2 regions of the Kitasatospora sp. NPDC058162 genome follow, and region 2 is predicted to be linked to the other one. Evidence: riboswitches for the same ligand, from Rfam matches in the RefSeq annotation. Region 2 holds a riboswitch; the other holds the start of a gene.
The links. A riboswitch is a leader RNA that binds a small molecule or an ion and turns the genes downstream of it on or off. The one in region 2 is predicted to bind glycine.
Positions count from the first base shown of each region.

Region 1: it holds a riboswitch for glycine, as region 2 does, so the genes downstream of both, gcvT (glycine cleavage system aminomethyltransferase GcvT) here and gcvP (aminomethyl-transferring glycine dehydrogenase) in region 2, are expected to answer to the same signal.

Region 1 is NZ_JBHVUS010000009.1:126,356-129,753, reverse strand. It holds gene ACFVXG_RS19745 (enhanced serine sensitivity protein SseB C-terminal domain-containing protein) at 1-222, opposite strand, end outside; gene ACFVXG_RS19740 (enhanced serine sensitivity protein SseB C-terminal domain-containing protein) at 338-1,135, opposite strand; glycine riboswitch at 1,322-1,426, shown strand; gene gcvT (glycine cleavage system aminomethyltransferase GcvT) at 1,673-2,794, shown strand; gene gcvH (glycine cleavage system protein GcvH) at 2,918-3,298, shown strand; gene glyA (serine hydroxymethyltransferase) at 3,381-3,398, shown strand, end outside.
Region 2 is NZ_JBHVUS010000046.1:13,368-16,765, reverse strand. It holds gene gcvP (aminomethyl-transferring glycine dehydrogenase) at 1-1,401, opposite strand, end outside; glycine riboswitch at 1,637-1,740, opposite strand; gene ACFVXG_RS41480 (PRC and DUF2382 domain-containing protein) at 1,965-3,068, shown strand; gene ACFVXG_RS41475 (MFS transporter) at 3,247-3,398, shown strand, end outside.

The sequences.
Region 1 (3,398 bases), on a different contig from region 2:
GGTCAGCTGCTCGGGCGAGGTGACGGCCGGCGCGTAGCCGTGGCCGCTGATCTCCATGTTCCCGTACTGGGCCTCCGGGCTGCCCGGCGTGCCGTGCCAGAGCAGCATCCAGACCTGGCCGTCGGCCAGCGCGTGCAGCAGCCGCTCGTACGCGTCGAAGCGCTCCGGCGCGACCTCGCGCAGGGCCTGCTCCAACCCGCCCGCTCCTGTTCCCGCACTCATGCGCCCACCTCGCCGCGCCTCTTTCCTGAACCCGCCGGCCCGTCAGCCGCCTGCACGCACCCTATGGCGCGGCACCGGCCACCGCCACGGCGACGTGCCTGTGAAGGATCCCCGCTCACACCCGCGAGTAGAAGGGCATGACCCGGGTCAACAGCCACTCGACCACCGGGTCGTCGGCGAGGTCGAGCAGCACGAGGTGGACGCCGCCCGGCAGCGGCGCGGTTCCCAGCGCCCGGCCGAGCGCCTCGTTCACCGCGCCCGGGTCGGCCGGGGCCGCCGGGTCCAGCTGCACGCCCACGAACATCACGGTCGGCTCGCCCTCGATGCTGGCCAGCGCCCGGCGCGCGGTCAACACCCCCGGCAGGGCCGACAGTTCCGCCCGGCAGGCGGCCAGGAAGTGCTCCGGGTCCTCGCCCGGCACCGGCTCGCGCAGGGCCACCCGGCCGCCCGTCGGCGCCTCCGGCTGCTGCTCCCAGCGGTCCTCGCGCGGGCCCCGGCGCAGCTCCGCCACGCCCTGCGGCGGCACCGGGATGCCCACCGCCGCCTCGGGGTTGACCGCGATGCCCACGCCCAGCGGCAGCCCGCGGGCGAACTCCCAGGCCGGCGCGACCGCGAAGGCCATCCCCGGCGCCTGCTGGAGGAACACCTCCTGCGAGGAGAACACCGGCACGTACGGGGCCCCGGCCAGCTCCACGGTCGGCAGGTCCAGCGACTGCCCGGCCGGGTCGCCCCCTGCGGGCAGCGGGATCCACACCTGGCTGCGGGCCAGCACCTCGATCACCCGCGGGGTCGCCCCCGGGTCGCCCAGCGCGGCCGTCAGCACCTGCTCCAGCTCGTTCGCCGGCCACGCGCCGCCCGACGGCACCGCCTGCGGCCCGTCCCACCCCTGCTGCTGCTCCACCGGGTACTCCATGCGCCGCCGATCCGGCCTCCTGCCGGGTCGGCCGCCCACTGCTGCGCCGACGGGGAGAGTTTAGGGCTCGTGTTCGCCCGGTCGTGGTGTGACCGGGTCCCCTCTCCCCTCCTCCGCGCGGACGTGCCATGATGTGCGCGTCCGACGGCATGCGCCGCGGGCCCCCACAACTCCACACCGGCCGCTCGAACCCGCGCGGGAGAGCCCGGAGTGCCCCTCAGGAGGCACAGCCGGCGCCGAAGGAGCAAGTCCTCCCCGGAATCTCTCAGGCCCCCCTACCGCGCGGGTTAGGCACATCTGGAAAGCGGCGCACGACCCGGTCGCGCGCCCACCCACGGTGCAAGCCGCCGTCCTGTCCCCGATGCTGGAACCAGCCGACGCTGGTGCCGGCTGCGGGCAGGTGGGCGGTGAAGCTCTCAGGTTCGACGACAGATGGGGAGACCCACGCCGCCGCATGCCCGCGCGCGGGGTCGGTCCCCGAGCGGGTCCGGTCCGGCGCGCGCACCCCTGAGTGCCCCGACCGAGGAGTTCCTGGCCATGTCGTCCCTCCGCCTGACCGCGCTCGACGCGCTGCACCGCGCCCTCGGCGCGACCATGACCGACTTCGCCGGCTGGGACATGCCGCTGCGCTACGGCAGCGAGCGCGAGGAGCACCTCGCCGTCCGCACCAAGGCCGGCCTGTTCGACCTCTCGCACATGGGCGAGATCACCGTCACCGGCCCGCAGGCCGGCAAGATGCTGGACCACGCGCTGGTCGGCTTCGTCTCCGCGCTCGGCAAGCTGCGCGCCCGCTACACCATGATCTGCGCCGAGGACGGCGGCATCCTGGACGACCTGATCGTCTACCGGCTGCGCGAGGACGCCTTCCTGGTCGTCGCCAACGCCTCCAACGCCCAGCTGGTCCTGGACGAGCTGATCGCCCGGGCCAAGGGCTTCGACGCCGTCGTCACCGACGACCGCGACACCTACGCGCTGATCGCCGTCCAGGGCCCGGAGGCCACCGGCATCCTGGCCGGGACCACCGACGCCGACCTGCCCGGCCTCAAGTACTACGCGATCCTCCCGGCCACCGTCGCCGGCAGGTCCGTCCTGCTGGCCCGCACCGGCTACACCGGCGAGGACGGCTTCGAGATCTTCTGCGCCCCGGCCGACGCCGAGCCGGTCTGGCAGGCGCTGACCGCCGCCGGCGAGGGCCGCGGCCTGGTCCCGTGCGGCCTGTCCTGCCGTGACACGCTGCGCCTGGAGGCGGGCATGCCGCTGTACGGGCACGAGCTGTCCACCGACCTGACCCCGTTCGACGCCGGTCTGGGCCGGGTCGTGCGCTTCGACAAGACCACCAACGAGGGCGCGTTCATCGGCCGCAAGGCGCTGGAGCAGGCCGCCGCCGCGGCCGAGTCCAACCCGCCGAAGGTGCTGGTCGGCCTGGTGTCCGAGGGCAAGCGGGTGCCGCGCGCCGAGTACACGGTGGTCTCCACCGAGGGCGCCCCGATCGGCCGGATCACCTCGGGCGCGCCGTCCCCGACGCTGGGCAAGCCGATCGCGATGGCCTACGTCGACGCCGCCCACGCCACCCCCGGCTCCACCGTCGCGGTGGACGTCCGCGGCAAGCACGAGCCGGTCCAGGTCGTCGCGCTGCCGTTCTACAAGCGCGCCCGCTGAGGCCGTAGCGGCCCCCTCGTCCGAGGCCGTAACGCCCCCTCGTTTTCCCGTCCGCGCACGTCGGAGCCGTCCGTGCGGCGGCCCGCTGCGTCGTACCCGCTTCCCATCCTGGAGAATGACGCCATGAGCAACCCCCAGCACCTGCAGTACACCAAGGAGCACGAGTGGCTGACCGCCGCCGAGGCCGGTGTCTCGACGGTCGGCATCACCAAGCACGCCGCCGACGCGCTCGGTGACATCGTCTACGTGCAGCTCCCCGAGGTCGGCGACACGGTGACCGCCGGCGAGACCTGTGGCGAGCTGGAGTCGACCAAGTCGGTCAGCGACCTGTACTCCCCGGTGACCGGCGAGGTCACCGAGGTCAACCAGGACGTCCTGGACGACAACAGCCTGGTCAACAGCGCCCCGTTCGAGGGCGGCTGGCTGTTCAAGGTCCGCGTGGAGGCCACCGACACGCTGCTCAGCGCCGCCGAGTACGACGCGCTCACCCACGCCGAGGGCTGAGCCACCCCCGGGGCGGACCGCCGCACCGCGGTCCGTCCCACCCCCACCGTCCCTCCGCTCTCCTCCCCGGGAAGACCACACCATGACGGTTCTCAACCAG
Region 2 (3,398 bases):
GTCGGCGGCCTCGGCGACCTCGACCGCGGGGACGCCGAACGCGGCCCAGACGCCGGCCAGGTGCTCGCGGGTGGTGGTCTCGTCGGCGGAGACCGAGATCCGGTCCTCGCCGTCCTGGAACACGTTGATGCCGTTGGCACGGGCGGCGGCGGCGATCTCGGCGGCGCGGCCCGGGACGACGGCGGTGACGGTGTCGAAGAACTCGCCGTGCAGCAGCTCGACGCCGCCGGCCCGCAGGCCCGCGGCGAGGGCGGCGGCGTAGCGGTGGGTGCGGCGGGCGATGTCGGCCAGGCCGTCCGGGCCGTGGTAGACGGCGTACATCGAGGCCATCACGGCGAGCAGCACCTGGGCGGTGCAGATGTTGCTGGTGGCCTTCTCGCGGCGGATGTGCTGCTCGCGGGTCTGCAGGGCCAGGCGGTAGGCGCGGTTGCCGTCGGCGTCGACGGAGACGCCGACCAGGCGGCCGGGCAGCGAGCGGGCGTACTCGGCGCGCACCGAGAGGTAGCCGGCGTGCGGGCCGCCGAAGCCCATCGGGACGCCGAAGCGCTGCGAGGTGCCACAGGCGATGTCGGCGCCCAGCGAGCCGGGGGACTTGAGCAGGGTCAGCGCCAGCAGGTCGGCGGCGACGGCGACGATCGCGCCCAGGCCGTGCGCCTGCTCGATCACCGGGGTGAGGTCGCGGACCACGCCGGTGGCGCCCGGGTACTGGAGCAGCACGCCGAAGACGCCGCGCTCGGCGATCTCGGCGGGGATGCCCTCGGACAGGTCGGCGACGACGACCTCGACACCGGTCGGCACCGCGCGGGTGTTGATCACCGCGATGGTCTGCGGCAGGGTCTCGGCGTCGACCAGGAAGACACCGCCCTTGACCTTGGTGACGCGGCGGGCCAGCGCCATCGCCTCGGCGGCCGCGGTGCCCTCGTCGAGCAGCGAGGAGCCGGAGGTGGGCAGGCCGGTCAGGTCGGAGACCAGGGTCTGGAAGTTGAGCAGCGCCTCCAGGCGGCCCTGCGAGATCTCCGGCTGGTACGGGGTGTAGGCGGTGTACCAGGCCGGGTTCTCCATGACGTTGCGCAGGATCACCGGCGGGGTGAAGGTGCCGTAGTAGCCCAGGCCGATCATCGGCTGGAGCACCTGGTTGCGGCCGGCCAGCTCGCGCAGCTCGGCGAGGACCTGGGCCTCGCTGCGGCCGCCGGGCAGGTCCAGGGCGGTGATGGAACGGATCGCCTCGGGAACGGCGGTGGCGGCGAGCTCGTCCAGCGAGCCGTAGCCGACGGAGGCCAGCATCTTCTCCTGCGCGGCGGCGTCGGGGCCGATGTGGCGGTTCTCGAAGGGGCTGGCCAGCTCAAGCTCGGTGAGGGTCGAGGCGCTGGTGGGGCGTCCCGCGTTCGGCTGGGCGTTCATGGTGGTCGAGGCCTCCTGGTCACGGACCGGCGGGGGTGCGCACGCCGGTCGGCCGCGCCGCTGCGGACAGCGGACGGTCTGGGCGGGCGGACCCGAAAGGCCTCCCCCTCTGTCATCGGGACCTGAGAGCTTCGCCCGCACGTCGCGCTGTGGCGCTTCGTCGGCTTGCACCGTCGGTGAGGGTGGTGATCGCCGGCTCCCGCGCCGGCGGTCCTGCCCTGCTTTCCAGAGTGACCTATCCCGCACGGTACGGATGCCTGAGAGATTCCGGGGAGGAGTTGCTCCTTCGGCGCCCCGACCAGCGGTTTTCGCTGTCGGGGACTCTCCCGAGCGGGCTCGGCGGTCGCGGCCCAGGGTACCAGCGGGAGGCCTTCCGATCACGGGTGCGTCGGGTCACTCCGGGGTCTACGCGCGTCCCCCGGACGGCCCAGTGCCGAGCCCGTCCGGCGCACCCCGGTCGCGCCCGTCCGATTCATGGCTTTTGGTGTGAAGTGGCGGACGGGACGGGTGCTCCGGCCGCCTCACCTGCGGGAGTTCCGCAGGCGCAGCGCTTGGAGGAAAGAGTGCAGACCGACATCGACCCCCGGGACCTCATCGGCCACAAGGCGGTCGACCGCAACGGAGACAAGATCGGCACGGTGGACGAGGTGTACCTGGACGACGCCACCGGGCATCCGGAGTGGGCGGCCGTCCGGACCGGCATCTTCGGCCGGGACGCCTTCGTCCCGCTCACCACGAGCGAGTTCTCCGGCGACGAGCTCCGGGTGCCCTACGACAAGTCGCTGGTCAAGGACTCGCCGGACTTCGGCGTGGGCCAACACCTGTCGCCCGCCCAGGAGCTCCAGCTCTACCGCTACTACGGCCTCGACACCCCCGTGGACGGCCGTCCGGCCGCCGGGGAGCCCGCCCTGGACGGCCGGCCCGACCTCGACTTCGGCACCACCGCGGGCGCCGGGACCGTCAAGCCGATCGCCTTCCACTCCCCCGACCCCGGCCCCACGACGACCGCCATGACCACCACGACCGCCACCCACACCAGCACCGACACCGCCACGGAGGCCCACGTGCGGACCCTCAGCACCCCCGCACCGGTCGCCAACGGCACCGCGACCGCACCGCTCGCCGCCCCCGCGGTCGAGCCGAAGCCGCAGCCCGCCGCGACCACCCCGGCCCCGAACGGCACCGCCGCCTCCTCGGCCCCCAGCGGCCCGGTCGAGATCACCTGCCGCGAGGAGCGGCTGGAGATCACCACCGAGTGGCACGTCCTGGGCACCGCGAAGCTGCGCAAGTACGTGACCAGCGAGCAGGTCGAGCGCCGCGTCCCGGTGGTCCGTGAGCGGGTCCGGGTGGAGCGGATGCCGGTCAGCGAGGCCGAGCTGGCCTCGCTGACCGAGAAGGAGATCGACGAGGCGGTCGAGGAGGTCACCCTCCGCGAGGAGCGGCCGGTGGTCCGCAAGTACCTCGCCCCGATCGAGCGGGTCCGCCTGGTGGTCGAGCGCTACACGGAGGAGGAGGTGGTCCGGGACGAGCTCCGCCGCGAGCACGTCGAGGTCGACGACGTCACGGCCGCCGCCGAGACCCCGCCCGGCTCCCCGGTCGAGGCGGGCACCCCGCTCAACCAGGTCGCCGACGGCTCCCGCTCCGCCGCCCTGCGCCCGCTGGTCTGACCGCCCCACCCCACCCCGCCCGCCCCGAAGCGAGGGCCCCGGACACGACGTCCGGGGCCCTCGCCGTGCGCCGTAGTTCCCCACTTTGCCAAACCTTAACCACTCGATATTTGACATCATGAACTATCCACCCGCACAGTTACTTGAGTTCATTCACTATGTACGGGAGGAAGCAACCGTGAGTGAGGCACCACAGCCCACCACCGCGGCCGAGAAGCAGAGCAACGCCCGGGTCCTGCCGGCCCTCATCCTGGCGATGCTGTCCTTCAGCGTGGTGCAGACCGCGGTCGTCCCGATCCTGCCGTCGCTGGCCAAGGAACTGGACGTCTC